One region of the Bacillus altaicus genome, then DNA from elsewhere that is predicted to be linked to it. Evidence: riboswitches for the same ligand, from Rfam matches in the RefSeq annotation. Region 1 holds a riboswitch; the other holds the start of a gene.
The links. A riboswitch is a leader RNA that binds a small molecule or an ion and turns the genes downstream of it on or off. The one in region 1 is predicted to bind S-adenosylmethionine.
Positions count from the first base shown of each region.

Region 2: linked by a shared signal. The riboswitch ahead of ACE38F_RS03955 (methionine ABC transporter ATP-binding protein) and the one ahead of ACE38F_RS15145 (ECF-type riboflavin transporter substrate-binding protein) in region 1 are both predicted to bind S-adenosylmethionine.

Region 1 covers NZ_CM143394.1:2,885,584-2,893,730, forward strand. Annotated here, with positions in the region: gene ACE38F_RS15125 (Cof-type HAD-IIB family hydrolase) at 1-57, shown strand, start outside; gene ACE38F_RS15130 (ATP-binding protein) at 409-2,196, shown strand; gene ACE38F_RS15135 (peptidoglycan D,D-transpeptidase FtsI family protein) at 2,416-4,542, shown strand; gene ACE38F_RS15140 (aspartate/glutamate racemase family protein) at 4,948-5,652, opposite strand; SAM riboswitch class I at 5,803-5,918, shown strand; gene ACE38F_RS15145 (ECF-type riboflavin transporter substrate-binding protein) at 6,058-6,606, shown strand; gene ACE38F_RS15150 (ABC transporter ATP-binding protein) at 6,617-8,147, shown strand, end outside.
Region 2 covers NZ_CM143394.1:781,433-789,579, forward strand. Annotated here, with positions in the region: gene ACE38F_RS03925 (hypothetical protein) at 1-249, shown strand, start outside; gene ACE38F_RS03930 (arsenate reductase family protein) at 900-1,265, shown strand; gene gcvH (glycine cleavage system protein GcvH) at 1,307-1,690, shown strand; gene ACE38F_RS03940 (toprim domain-containing protein) at 2,267-2,611, shown strand; gene ACE38F_RS03945 (thioredoxin family protein) at 2,615-2,923, shown strand; gene ACE38F_RS03950 (hypothetical protein) at 3,076-3,420, shown strand; SAM riboswitch class I at 3,546-3,653, shown strand; gene ACE38F_RS03955 (methionine ABC transporter ATP-binding protein) at 3,832-4,857, shown strand; gene ACE38F_RS03960 (methionine ABC transporter permease) at 4,850-5,515, shown strand; gene metQ (methionine ABC transporter substrate-binding lipoprotein MetQ) at 5,539-6,351, shown strand; gene metQ (methionine ABC transporter substrate-binding lipoprotein MetQ) at 6,426-7,232, shown strand; gene sufC (Fe-S cluster assembly ATPase SufC) at 7,470-8,147, shown strand, end outside.

The DNA of each region.
Region 1 (8,147 bases):
ACGTTAACAAATGAAGCACATGGTGTCGCACATGCTTTATATAAATATGTAATGTAATAAAAAGAAAAAAAGAATCCAAATAGATTCTTTTTTTCTTTTTATTAGGGGTAAGGTATTCTATGAGATTCATAGAAGCCTTATTACAACTCATTATATAGAATATATTGGAATAAATGTTTATATTTTTCATGGAAGTTGTGAAGCTTTTGTGAATTTTACGGTTATTGTATTTTTATACTGCTACTAGCAGCGCGTAACAATCCCATATTATTTTCTGTTTTTAATTGAAAAATAGAATTTGTTTGAATAATTATTCTACAGCTATATACCTAGGGGCACTTTCTTCGTATAATGAAGAAGTATGAATTTTGAATTTGTATAAATTTTACATATCGAGGTGAAAAAGGAATGAATGCGCGGCTAATGGAACTTATTGATGTGAGTACAATAGAAACCATGGCAGAACAATTTTATAAATTAACCAACATATCACATCAACTTCTTGATGCTGAAAACGAATGTATATTTTCATTTGGAATTAATGAAATGAAAGTATGTAAACTTCCAAAAATTGAAATCCCCCTTTTCTTATACAATCAATATTTAGGATCTTTTGTTGTATGGTCCAAAAGAAGCGAAATCTTAAATTGCCAGAAATATTTTGAAATGCTTTCTAACCTCATTATAGATGGGGTGAAAAAAGTAGTTCAAAGTAAAAATACATCGTTACTTTCTCGAAAAGAGGAAGAACTGCATACAATCTTACAAAACATGCCTGTTATGGTTGATGCGCTTGACTATAATGGAGATTTTGTTTTGTGGAATCGAGAATGCGAGATTGTAACAGGTTATACTGCTGAAGAAATAATTGGGAATCCAAACGCACTTCGATTACTGTATCCTGACCATAATTATCGCTATCAAATACAAAATAAATTTTTGACTCATGGAAAAAATTTTAGAGATTGGGAAATGCGTTTAACATGTAAAAATGGTGAAATTAAAACGATAATGTGGTCCAATATATCAGAGCAGTTTCCTGTAACAGGATTTAGTTACTGGGCTGTTGGTGTAGATATTACACATTTAAAAGCGATAGAAGAGCAATTGAAACAACAAACCTCTGAATTAGAATTAATTTTTAAAGCTTTACCAGATTTATGTTTTTTAACAGAAGATGACGGGACAATTATAGATTATAAAGCAGGGTCCCCTACAAAATTTTACGTACCCGCAGAAGTTTTTATGGGGAAAAAGTTTTACGAAATATTACCGTCTCCAGTAGCACAGCAATTTCAAGAAGCAATTCGCCAATTGAAAGAAGAAGGAAAGAATGTAATTGTAGAATATCCTCTAACACTTAATGGAAGCATCGATTTCTTTGAAGCTAGATGTTTACCATTATTACAAGATAAAATTATGATCATTGTACGCGATATTACAGAGCGAAAAAAGGCAGAAGAATTGCTAAATAAATCAGATACACTTGCAGCAATTGGTCAATTAGCAGCTGGTGTAGCTCATGAGGTTAGAAACCCATTAACTGTAATTAAAGGGTTTATACAGTTATTCCAAATTAATAAAGAAGATCAAGAAAAATATTTTGACCTTATGCTTTCCGAAATAGAAAGAATAGAAGCAATCCTCCAAGAGTTTTTGTCGATCGCTAAAACAGATGAAATAAATACAGAAAAGAAAAATATTTATCAAATTTTTAAAAGTGTTGTATCGCTAATTAATACAAAAGCAATTATGACAAATATTCAAGTTGAACTATTTACAGATTCCGAAGAGATCATTATTGAATGCTCAGAAAATCAATTGAAACAAGTATTTATTAATATTTTGCAAAATTCAATTGAAGCAATGCCCGATGGTGGGAGAATTTCAATCCACATAAAAGAAATACATGAAAATGGTGTCATTATTAGTGTAATAGATGAAGGAATAGGAATACCTGAAGAAAGAATTAAAAGATTAGGTGAACCTTTTTATAGTACGAAAGAAAAAGGTACTGGTATTGGATTGATGTTAAGTTATAAAATTATTGAAAGTCATCAAGGAACAATAAGTATAATGAGTGAGGTTGGCGTCGGGACAACTGTAACTATTTATTTGCCGAAAAATCAGATTAAACAATCTTTATCAAATTGTGATGATAGATGTATTTCAATACGTTCTAATACTAACTCCTAAAATACGTAATACCCAATAACAAAGTTAAGCTTTTGTTATTGGGTATTTTTATATTTAATTTATTAAACTTTACCTTTTCTTTATGTTTGTTTTAATTTCTATTAAGTTTTAAACGTTATATTAATATGTGTACAAAGTAATGTGTGGAAGTTGTACATTACTTTTAATATAGAAAGTTAAAAATCTTTTAAAATGTTGTAAGGAGGAGATTATGACAAGGTGAAAAAGAAAGAGGGAAAAAGTGGTAGAGCAATACCGATGCGGTTAAATATTTTATTCTTTTGTGTATTTTTATTGTTTTCTGCCATGATTATACAGTTAGGTAAAGTGCAAATTGTCGATGGAGAGACGTATAAAAATGAAGTAGAGAAGAGAGAAAATGCAACTGTAAGTCTTTCCGTTCCGCGTGGGAAAATATTTGATCGGGAAGGGAATCCAGTTGTTGATAATAAGTCTTTACGCACGATTACGTATACAAAGATGAAAGGCGTAAAATCAGAAGATATACTAAAAACTGCAAGACAACTTGCAGAAATAATTGAAATGCCACAAGAAGATATAGATAAATTAACTGAGACGGATAAGAAAGATTTTTGGATGCAATTAAATCCAAAACTTACCGAAAACCTAGTATCTAAAAAAGAAATAAATACATTTAGAGAGAAGGATATTAGCGGAAAGAAGCTAGATAAAAAAATAGAAGAGTTAAAAAGAAAACGAATTACAGATAAAAATCTTCAAGAATTAACAGATAAAGATATAAAAGTGTTGGCTATTAAAAGTAAAATGACTTCTGGTTATCAAATGGCACCTCAAATTATTAAAAAAGATGTTAGTGAAAAGGAATATACGGTGATTAGTGAAAATTTAGCAAATCTTCCAGGGGTAGATGCATCAGTTGATTGGGAGAGAATTTATGTAAATGATGGCCTATTCCGCTCTGTCCTTGGTAATGTTTCAAATGCTGATGAAGGATTGCCACGTGAACGATTAGATTATTATTTAGTGCGTGATTATAGTCGAAATGATAGAATCGGCAAAAGTTACATTGAACAGCAATACGAGGATGCACTTCATGGTACAAAAAAAGAAGTAAGAAGCATCGCTGATAAACAAGGCAATACAATGAGAACGGAAACAGTTTCGGAAGGGAAAAGCGGCAAGAATTTAACTTTAACAATAGATATGGAATTACAAAAAAAAGTTGAAGAGAGCATAGAAAAAATATTAAAGGCCTATAAAGGTTCAGAACCGATGTTGGACCGTGCTTTCGTTGTAATGATAAATCCGAAAAACGGTCAAGTATTATCAATGGCAGGGAAAAAGTTAGTAGAAAAAGACGGGAAAACAGAAGTTGAAGATTACGCTTTAGGTACGATGACAAGTTCATATGAGCTTGGATCAACTGTTAAAGGTGCAACAGTATTAACTGGTTTTGAAACGAAAGCTATAACACCAGGTACTTACTTTTATGATGCGCCTATGAAGTTTAAAGGAACTAAGGAGAAAAAGTCTTGGAAAGATTTCGGGAATATTGATGATCTAAGAGCTTTACAAGTTTCTTCTAACGTTTATATGTTTAATACAGCATTAAAAATTGCAGGTGTGGATTATGTGAAAAATAGTTCATTAAATATTAAACAGGAATACTTTGATAAAATGAGGTATTATTTCAGGCAATTTGGATTAGGTGTTCCAACAGGCATCGATTTACCGAATGAAACAGCTGGACAAATTGGTAAAAAAGATAATCAACCTGGTTTCTTACTAGACTATTCGATTGGTCAGTATGATACGTATACACCACTTCAGCTTGTACAGTATATTTCGACTATCGCAAACGGCGGTTATCGAATGAAACCACAAATTGTTCAAGAGATTAGAGAACAAACCGTTCAAAAGGATGAAATCGGTAAAGTGGTGCATGCCATAGAACCCGTTGTTTTAAATAGAATTGATATGAAAGAAGAATATATCAATCAAGTAAAAGAAGGATTTAGAAGAGTATTCCAAGAAGGTGATGGAACGGGGGTAAGGGCGTTCCAAAAAGCACCATATAAACCAGCTGGCAAAACTGGAACTGCACAGACCGTATACGGTGGAGAAAGTGATATTGGGAGAAATGAAAAAGGTGATCGTAGAGAATGCTATAATTTAACATTAGCAGGATATGCGCCATATGATGATCCAGAAGTAGCATTTTCAGTTGTTGTGCCATGGGTTATAAATGATAAGTCGGGTATTAACTCTGATATTGGAAAAGATGTTTTAGATGCCTATTTCGAATTGAAAAATAAGCGATTAAATGGTGAGGCTACAATAGTAGATAATTCAACAGAGGGTTAAAACACATGAAACATCTCTAGTATTTAAATGGAATAGAGACGTTTTTAAATACACCCCGAACTTATGGATGAATGGTAAAGTAGAAATAGTTTATTATCCATTTGATCAAATAAAAAGAATAAAGTAATTTAGTTCAAGAGTATTCTATTAAGTATTCACCTTTTATATATAAATGCATATATTGATAGCATAGGACAAGCAAAAAAGCTTGTACCTTACCTCACTGAACACTCCTTATCACAGCTAGGCATCTACTTTTGTAGATGCCTTTTTTTATTTTGATGCTTGATAATTATTTATCCCGCTATTTGGGGCAGTAAAACTCCCGCCTCAAAATTCAGCTGTAAAGCAAAGAAGTTAGGTGGGAGATCAACTGCTCGTGAAAATCCGATTGGTGAGGGCTGATTAAAGTTTCACTTTTAAATTGTTATCCGCAAATTGTACAGCTGTATTCGCATGTATATAAGCAGTATCAAAAACAGGAACCGATAGATCTCTTTGTGAAATGAGCAAAGGAATTTCTGTACAGCCAAGTAGTATTCCTTCAGCGCCGTTTTTTATTAATTTATTTGTGATTTGTAATAGCCTTTCTTTTGATGTTTCTAAAATAATCCCTCTACTGAGTTCTTGTAAAATGACATGATGGATGAAAGTTCTATCTTCTTCATTTGGGATAATTGTCTCAATGTTGTAATTTGCTAGTCTTGATTTATAGAAGTCTTGTTCCATCGTTTGTTTTGTTCCTAAAAGTCCGATACAATTAATATTATATTCTATTACTTTTTTAGCACTTACATCTCCAATATGGAGGAGCGGTATTGATATTGCCTTTTCTACTTCTTCAGCAAATAGATGTACAGTATTGGAACACATCAGTAAACATTCAGCTCCAGAGCCTTCCACCTTTTTTGCTACTGTGACTAATTCATTTTTCACTTCTTCATATTGATGGTTTTGCAATAATGTAGTTACCTCCCCAAAGTCCATGCTATATAAAACAAGCTTCGCATTTTGATCATATTTAGAGAGAGTAAGTGTATTAATGTGTTTATAGTACAACGATGTTGATTCCCAACTTAGTCCGCCAATTAAGCCAATTACTTTCATCATGCATTCCTCCCGTAACAATTTTGAATTTATTATTTCATAATTCCGATAAGAATACAATGATTTAAATGAACTATTTATCGAAAAATAAAAATAGTAAGAAAAGTATTGAAATTATTTATTGTTAGTGCCATAATACAGATTACAAATACATACTTATCCAGAGAGGTAGAGGGAACGGCCCTATGAAACCTCAGCAACCCCTATGTAATCACATAGGAAGGTGCTAATTCCGCAGAGGACACTATGTGTCTTTTGAAAGATAAGGGGATTCTTGTACGTGAAAGAAAATGACCTCTTATTTAAGAGGTCATTTTTTGTTGTATAGAAAGGAAGTGTCGATGCATAATTCATTTTCAAAATAAATATAGAGTATTAAAAGTTGAATAATACGAGAGGGGAATTGTAATGAACAAATTAACGACAAAGCTAGTAGTAGCTATTGGAATTGGAGCAGCTTTATACGGGGTATTAGGGCTTTGGGGATTTTCAATCGCACCGAATACATTTATTAAACCCGCATTGGCTATTTTAACAGTTTTTGGAGCGTTATTTGGTCCGGTAGCAGGACTTTTAATAGGACTCATCGGTCATACCGTTACAGATACGATCGCTGGTTGGGGTATTTGGTGGGGATGGGTTATTAGTTCAGGTATTATTGGTTTTGCAATGGGACTCATACAAAAAAGAGTTGGTTTTAGTGTAAAACATGGAACGTATAATAACCGTGATATTTCTTGTTTTGCAATTGCAGGGTTAATTGGTATTGTCATTGCTATTATATTTGCTGGAGCATTCGATATTATTGTGATGGGAGAACCGTTTGACAAAATAGTTATACAGGTACTAGGCGCAACAATTGCAGACGTTATCGTATTTTTAGTTCTTGGCTTACCAATCACGATCGGTCTAGCGAAATCAAATAAGAAACATACACATTTAAAAATTGAAAAGTAGGGATGAATACATGCAACCAATTATTTCTTTTGAACAATTTACCTTTCAATATAGGCATGCCACGCAGCCTACTTTAAAAGATATTACATTTCAAATATATCCTGGGGAAAAGGTACTTATCGCTGGACGAAGTGGTTCAGGTAAGTCAACATTAGCTCATTGTATAAATGGGCTAATCCCATTTTCTTACGAAGGGATAAGTACCGGTAACATTTTAATAGCTGGAAAGGATCCGAGAAAAGGTAGTGTTTTTGAACAGAGTAAACACGTAGGGACAATATTACAAGATCAAGATTCACAATTTATAGGCCTTACTGTCGAAGAGGATGTAGCATTTGCATTAGAAAATGATTGTGTAAATCAAATAAAAATGAAAAAGCTTGTTACGGATTCTTTAAAAAAGGTAAACATGCAGGACTTTCATACACAAAGTCCACATGAATTATCAGGAGGTCAAAAACAGACAGTCTCTCTTGCAGGTCTGCTAACGATAAATGCAGATATATTATTATTTGATGAACCGTTAGCTAATTTAGATCCTGCATGTAGCTTGAATACAATAGAACTCATTAAAAATATACATGAGAAATATAATAAAACAATTGTAATTATTGAACATCGAATAGAAGAAATTTTAAACCTTGATTTAGATAAAATTATTTTAATAGATGAGGGAGAAGTTATTGCCATTGGTTCACCGGATAGTATTTTAAATTCTAATATATTACCAAATATCGGACTAAGAGAACCTATTTATATAGAGGCGCTAAAGAAATTAAATTTTGACAGTAATAATGTTAGGGTATTTCCAATTGAAAATCTTCGTAATGCAGGCGTTCATAGCTTATTAAAGAACTGGATGCAGAAGCAAGTTTCATCAAAAAACACATATATTAAAAAAGCTTTATGGAAGATAGAAAATTTATCATTTACGTACAATAACAAACATACAGCCTTAGAAGATATCAACCTTTCAATAGGAGAGGGAGAAATAGTAGCGTTATTGGGTCATAATGGAGCAGGGAAATCGACATTAGCTCATACTCTTATAGGAATAAATAAAACAAAGAATGGGAGAATAACATTCGATGGAGAAAATATAAATTCTTGGTCTATTCGTAAACGCGGGGAAGTTATTTCTTACGTTATGCAAAACCCAAATCAAATGATTACACAGCCTACTGTTTTAGAAGAGGTTTCATATTCATTAAAATTAAAAAAGGTTTCTAAAGATGAGATTGAGACAAGAATCGAAAAAGCTTTAAGAATTTGTGGATTATACCCATTTCGTAACTGGCCAATTCAGGCATTAAGCTATGGACAAAAAAAGAGGCTTACTATTGCATCTGTACTTATAACAAACCCAAAACTTATTATTTTAGATGAGCCGACAGCTGGACAAGATTATTACCATTACAAACAGTTTATGTCGTTTATTAGAAAACTGGCTGAAAGGGGCATATCCTTTATTATTATCACACACGATATGAATCTTGCTTTTGAATATACAGATCGGGCGGTAGTTCTGCATGAAGGGAAAA
Region 2 (8,147 bases), 2.1 Mb from region 1:
TTAAAGAAGCCGGTGTTTTTTATTGGTTTACAAGATAGACCGTATTTGATTTTTACTGAAAAAGATTTAGATTTTGACAATGCTCCAAGGGATAGGGCAATGATGTATACGCAAGGTTTTGTGAATATAGGAAGACCCGAAGGACAATATTGGGGTATAGGATTATATAATGATACGGTTTCCAATCAAAATATTCATAATATGTATATAGTAGTATTTCAAACCATTTCGGACTATTTAAGTCGATGATGAAGGAGCCTGTAAAAGGGCTTCTTATTTTTAAAATAAAGTGAAACTTTAATCAGTGGGGGTTTTGTCCATCCCCCACTGATTATTAGCCTTCACCAATCGGGCTTTTACGGGCAGTTATCTCCCACCTAACTTCCTCGCATTCGCCGAATTTCGAGGTGGGAGTCTTACTGCCCGTTAATGCGGGGTAAACGTTTGTTTAAGATATATGTTCGGTATAGAAAATCATGTTTTCCAACGGTGATATAGAAAAACATGAGATTAATCAAACGTTTGTTTAAGAGGTATGTTCGGTATGGGAAAAGTCATATTTTTCAACGGTGGATGTAGAAAAATATGAAATTAATCAAACGTTTGTTTAAGGTATATGTTCGGTATGAAAGAATCTACGTATTCCAAAGGCTGATGTAGAAAAATATGAAATTAATCAAACGTTTGTTTAAGATATATGTTCGGCATGGAATGAGAAAAAAGTTTTAAAAAAATTATATATTTATTTTTTCTTAATAAATGGCGGAAAAATAAGAAAAATTAGCAGGATTATTAAAAATTATCACGAAATAAGTAAAAGTTTAGCGAATAATCGTTTGAAATAATAAAATGTTTTCTATATGATAAAGGTAAAGGTTAGTAAAAAAGTAGGTGAATTTATGACAGTAACATTTTATTCATATCCAAAGTGTGGCACATGTCAAAAAGCAAAGAAATGGTTTGAGGCAAACGATGTAGCATATGAGATGATTCATATTGTTGAAAATCCACCGTCAAAAGAAGATTTACGTAATTTACATGAGAAAAGTGAATTACCATTAAAAAAATTCTTTAATACAAGTGGAATGCGTTACCGCGAACTTGGTTTAAAAGATAAGTTAAAGGATGCAAGCGAAGACGAAATGTACGAGCTTTTAGCATCTGATGGCATGTTAATTAAACGTCCAATTGTAACAGATGGAACGAGTGTAACACTTGGTTTTAACGAAGAGCAGTTTGAAAGTGCGTGGAAAAAATACCAATAAGGTATTTTTACATAATTAATACATTCACTGGAGGTACAGTCATGAGCATTCCAAATAATTTACGTTACTCTGAAGAACACGAATGGGTAAAAACAGAAGGTAATGCGGTTGTTATCGGTATTACTCATTTTGCACAAGGTGAGTTAGGCGATATCGTATTCGTTGAACTTCCTGAAGTAGGTGCAACAATCCAAGCTGACGAGCCATTCGGAAGCGTAGAATCTGTTAAAACAGTTTCTGAATTATACGCACCTGTAAGTGGTAAAGTTGTAGCAGTAAACGAAGAATTAAGTGACCAACCAGAACTAGTTAACGAATCTCCATACGAGGGTGCATGGATGGTTAAAGTTGAACTTTCTGATGCAAGCCAAGTTGAGAAGTTATTAACTGCAGAAAAATATGCAGAAATGACAAACCAAGACTAATTATAGTCGAAGAAAAAGGACAGCCTTTGTGCTGTCCTTTTTTATGTTGTGTACATAATGAATTTAAAAACATATATATTAATTATTATATAGGAGAACGTTTTTCGTTGAGGATTTATGCCGATTTAGCCACCTCCTAGCCCTTCATGTCTAAGAACCTTCCGTACGAGAAGACAAAAGGCCTCTTCTGTACGAAAGAACCTTAGCCAACAGGGCTAAACAGTCGGTTCCGCTTTTCGTTATGATCCAGCTCCAGCGGCTAGATTGTTCGGTGGCTTCGCGTCTTCCTGCGAGGCAAAAAGCGCCTCTACGTCAGAAGCTCCATCCCCCTCACAATCTGAGCGAGCCGCTTGCGCTTTTCATTGTCCACCTCCAGCGGCTAGAACAGTCGGTCATTTCACTCCTTCACTTGAGGCAAAGAGCGCCTCTAGTTCAGGAGTTCCAATGCCCTCTTGTTCTGAACGAGCCGCTTCTGCTTTTCTTTTGCAAAAATAAACAGGAAACAACATGAAAATAACGAATATACTATATACTAAGTTAAAGGTTGTATAGTATATGGTGATCGGGTGATGACATATGATTTATGTGGAAAAAGTCATTATTGTAGAAGGTAAATCGGATAGAAGAAAGATTGAATCTATTATTCGTGAACCAGTGGAAATTGTTTGTACAAATGGTACAATTGGTTTGTCGAAAATGGATGAGCTCATTGATCAACTTTTTGATAAGGACGTATATGTGCTAGTGGATGCTGATGATGCAGGAGAAAAGTTAAGGAAACAATTCCGAAAAGAATTTCCGCAAGCAGAGCATATTTATATTGATCGCTCGTATCGCGAGGTGGCGACTGCACCTTCTTCACATTTAGCAAATGTATTATGGGGAGCTGACATTGACGTTTATACAGAATATTTACGGTAAGGAATGATAGAAGTGATTGATTGGACAGGTGCCGAAGCTACAGACCTAATAGGAAATGAAGAAAAAACAGTGTTATATGTGTATACACCAATGTGTGGAACATGCCAGTTAGCAAAGAAGATGTTAACGGTCGTCGAGATGACGATTGAAGATTTGAAAATTGGGATGTTAGATTTAAATTATGCCCCGCATTTAGCGAAAGAGTATGGGATAGAAAGTGTACCGTGTTTACTTGTTTTTGAAAATGGGACACTGATGAAGAAAATATATGCATTTCATTCGGTTGAATATTTATATACGGAATTAAAGTAGGCGGCAAAGTTTTTGCCGCCTCGACATATTTCTTGGGAAATATGTCGACATGCGTGATAGATACAGTATTTGTCGAGCGAAAGTAACAGGATTGCTCTTTAATAAGAGGGAATGGTATGTAATAGAAAGTGATATGAGGGATGTGGTTTAGGATGAAATTATATTCTTTGCTTCAATCATTTGTAAATTACGCTAATGGTCAATATCATTTAGAACCGCTTTTAAGGCAAGGAGAAAGAACTGTTAATTTTCGTTTTGGAGATGAATGCTGTTCGTTACAAATTTCAAGAGATTATATAGAACTTTTGAAAGAGGCGAGAGGAACGGAACAAATCGTTTGTTTAGAGGAAGAGGATGTACAAAAATTAGTGACTGGAAATATGAGGTTGCAAACGTTAATGAGTGATGGACGGGTACAATATTCTGGAACGTATCGAACGATGTTATTAGTTGAATCGATGTTTCATATATGTAAACCGATGTCAGTCGGGGCTTAAAATTCTGAAGTTTCTTTTTTTGCGGAAATTTCTGTTGACACGGCGTGTGGATATTGATACAATTCAATTCATAAAATATAGACAATTTCATAAATTTTAAATCAGACGAAAATTTAATCTGATTTCTCTTATTAAGAGAGGTGGAGGGACTGTGCCCTGTGAAGCCCGGCAACCGTCAACTTATGTTGAAATGGTGCCAATTCCTGCAAAGCAAATGCTTTGAGAGATGAGAGAGAGGGATAATGTTGTTATATACGCATATAAACCTTTCTGCTTCTCTAGAAGCGGAAAGGTTTTTTGTTGTTTGAATGCGGAGGATATTCAAATAATAAGAGGAGCTATAACGATGGACTACACGTATCAAAAATAAAAAAATGCGGAGTCTGTCCAAGCAAAAGAGGGGTGAGCATCATGATCTTATTAGAAAATGTAAAGAAAATATATAAGGCAAAAAGCGGTGATGTCACTGCTGTAGATAACGCCAACTTACAAATAGAGAAAGGCGAAATATTTGGTGTTATCGGATATAGTGGTGCTGGGAAAAGTTCGTTAATCAGATTATTTAATCAGTTAGAGAAACCAACTTCTGGCCAAATTACAATTGCGAATCGTGTGATTTCAGCGATTACTGGAAATGAACTTCGTAAGGCAAGACAAGAAATCGGAATGATTTTTCAGCATTTCAACTTACTTTGGTCACGAACTGTGCGTGAAAATATCGCATTCCCACTTGAAATTGCAGGTGTCGATAAGGCGGAGAGAAGAAAACGTGTCGATGAGTTAATTCATCTTGTTGGATTAGAGGGAAGAGGAGACGCGTACCCATCTCAGCTAAGTGGTGGACAAAAGCAGCGCGTCGGGATAGCAAGAGCGTTAGCAAATAATCCACAAGTACTTTTATGTGATGAAGCAACGTCAGCTCTTGATCCAGAAACAACGGATCAAATTTTAGATTTATTATTAGATATTAATAAGCGTCTCGGCTTAACCATTGTATTGATTACACATGAGATGCACGTTATTCGCAAAATTTGTAATCGTGTTGCTGTAATGGAGAGAGGGAAGATCGTAGAAACGGGTCCAGTACTTGACGTATTCCGTAATCCACAGCAAGACATTACAAAACGATTTGTACAGCAGTTAACTGATTCTGAAGATACGAATGAAACGATTGAAAGTTTAATAGAAAAGTATCCAGATGGAAAAGTAATTCGTTTGCAGTTTGTCGGTGAAGCGGTAGAAAGGCCGGTACTTCAAAGGTTAATGCAGCGTGGTGATATAGAAGTTAGCATTTTGCAAGGAAATATCGCACAAACGAATAACGGCTCTTACGGAAGTTTAGTCGTTCATTTAAATGGTGAAGAAACAGCGATCCAGCAAGCAATAGAAGGAATTCATCAAGATCAAGTAGAGCTGGAGGTGATTGCACATGGATAAGTTAATCGCAAATGTTGATTGGAATCAAATGTTAGAAGCAACTGGTGAAACGTTATATATGACGGCAATCGCAGCGCTTGCCACATTTGTTTTAGGACTTATTTTAGGACTATTACTCTTTATGACAGCGAAAGATAATTTATGGGAAAATAAAGCGATTAATACGGTGATTGGAGCGTTCGTAAACATTTTCCGTTCTATACCGTTCATCATTTTAATTATTTTATTAATCCCATTCACAAAGATTCTTCTTGGAACAATTCTCGGAGCGAGTGCAGCGCTGCCAGCTTTAATTATTGGAGCGGCACCATTTTACGCGAGAATGGTTGAAATCGCACTTCGTGAAATTGATAAAGGTGTAATTGAAGCTTCAAAAGCAATGGGAGCAAAAACAAGCACAATCATTTTGAAAGTATTAATTCCAGAAGCGTTACCGGCATTAGTATCTGGTATTACGGTAACGACAATTGCTTTAGTAGGCTATACGGCAATGGCAGGTGTTGTTGGTGCTGGTGGCCTTGGAACACTTGCTTATTTAGAAGGGTTCCAGCGAGGAAATAACGATGTAACAATCGTTGCGACAATTTGTGTATTACTAGTTGTATTTCTCATTCAGTGGATTGGTGATAGTTTAACGACTCGAATAGATAAAAGATAATGAAAAACAGGAGGGTATTTCAAATGAAAAAATTATTACTTACAGCACTTATTACAACTTCAATTTTTGGTCTAGCTGCTTGTGGTGGGAAAGATAAAGATGAAAAGAAACTAGTTGTTGGTGCTTCTAACGTACCTCATGCGGTTATTTTAGAAAAGGCAAAGCCATTACTTGAGAAAAAAGGAATTGAGTTAGAAATTAAAAAATTCCAGGACTACGTGTTACCGAATAAAGCGTTAGCGGATAAAGAATTAGATGCAAACTACTTCCAGCACATTCCGTATTTGGAAAAAGAAATTAAAGATAAAAAATATGATTTTGAAATAGCGGGGAAAATTCATTTAGAACCAATTGGCGTGTACTCTCAAAAATATAAAAGCTTAAAAGAACTTCCAGACGGGGCGACAATTATTATGAGTAATTCTGTTGCTGATCATGGACGTGGTTTAGCAATTTTACAAAAAGAAGGCGTTTTAAAAATTAAAGACGGAGTAGATCCAGTTAAAGCGACTCCGAAAGATATTGCAGATAATCCGAAAAATTTAAAGTTCAAAACGGATATTGAGCCGGGTTTATTACCACAAGTGTATAACAATAAAGAAGGCGATGCAGTTCTAATTAATTCTAACTATGCAATTGATGCGAAATTAAACCCAGAAAAGGATGCAATTGCAATTGAAGGTAGTGATTCTCCATATGCTAACATCGTAGCAGTTCGTAAAGGCGATAAAGATAAAAAAGAGATTAAAGCTCTTGTAGAAGTGCTGCATTCTAAAGAAATTGAAGATTTTATTAATAAAGAATATAAAGGGGCAGTTGTTCCTGTAAAAGAATAATCGTTTGAAGAAGGGCTGGTGTATGCCGGCTCTTTTTTCTAACTACATAACTATAGGGGAGAAGGGGACATCATATGAAAAAGATTATACTGTCAGTTGTTACAGCACTGTCTGTATTTACATTAGCCGCCTGCGGGGGGAAAGAGGAGAATAAGCTTGTTGTTGGTGCTTCTAACGTGCCGCACGCTGTTATTTTAGAGAAAGCACAACCGATATTAGAGAAAAAAGGTATTAAATTAGAGATTAAAAAATTCCAGGACTATGTGTTACCGAATAAAGCGTTAGCGGATAAAGAAATCGATGCAAATTATTTTCAACATATCCCTTATTTAGATAAAGAAATTCAAGAAAAAGGATATAAAATTGTAAACGCAGGAAAAATTCATTTAGAGCCAATGGGCATTTATTCTAAGAAATGTAAAAGCTTGAAAGATCTTCCAGATGGAGGAACGGTTATTATGAGTAATAACGTAGCTGAGCGTGGCCGTATGTTAGCGTTGTTGCAAAAAGGCGGCGTTATTAAATTAAAAGACGGTGTAGATGTTGTTAAAGCGACAGTAAAAGATGTTGTAGAAAACCCGAAAAATTTAAAGTTTAAAACAGATGTAGAACCTGGACTTTCACCGAAGCTGTACGAAAACAATGAAGGTGATGCTTTATTTATTAATTCAAACTACGCAATTGATGCGAAATTAAATCCAACAAAGGATGCAATCGCAATTGAAGGATCAGACTCTCCTTACGCAAATATTATCGCAGTTCGTAAAGGTGACGAGAAGAAAAAAGAAATTAAAGAGCTAGTAGAAGTGCTACATTCAAAAGAAATTCAAGATTTTATTAACAAAGAATATAAAGGTGCTGTACTTCCTGTGAACGAATAGGTGCTGGAAAGGGCTGGGAATAACCCAGTCCTTTTTTCTTTATATATATAAGAAGAAAGGTGTATCATAAGAGGATGTAAAGGAAATACTTATATACATTTGTGAAAAAATTGTTACATTTTCTTAGTGTTTGCGATATCATTTTATTTGCTATAAGATTAGAATGAGAATAAAATGAGAATATGAACGTTTTAGGAATTTTTAAAATGTATATAGAGGATTAATGGAGGTATTGAGATGGCTGGTTCTACATTAACGGTTAAAGACTTACACGTATCAATCGACGGTAAAGAAATTTTAAAAGGTGTAAACCTTGAAGTAAAAGGTGGAGAAATCCACGCAATTATGGGACCTAACGGAACAGGTAAATCAACTTTATCTTCTGCGATTATGGGTCACCCAAAGTATGAAGTAACAGAAGGTAGCATCATCATCGACGGTGAAGATGTATTAGAAATGGAAGTAGACGAGCGCGCACTAGCAGGTCTATTCTTAGCAATGCAATATCCAAGTGAAATTAGCGGAGTAACAAACGCTGACTTCTTACGTTCTGCAATTAATGCACGTCGTGAAGAAGGCGAAGAAATTTCTCTTATGAAATTTATCCGTACATTAGATAAAAACATGGAATTCCTAGAAATGGATCCAGAAATGGCACAACGTTACTTAAACGAAGGTTTCTCTGGCGGTGAGAAAAAACGTAATGAGATTCTTCAATTAATGATGATCGAGCCAAAAATTGCAATCTTAGATGAAATCGACTCAGGTCTTGATATCGATGCATTAAAAGTTGTATCTAAAGGTATTAACCAAATGCGCGGCGAAGAGTTCGGTTGCCTAATGATTACGCATTACCAACGTTTATTAAACTACATCACTCCAGACTTCGTTCACGTTATGATGAACGGTCGTATC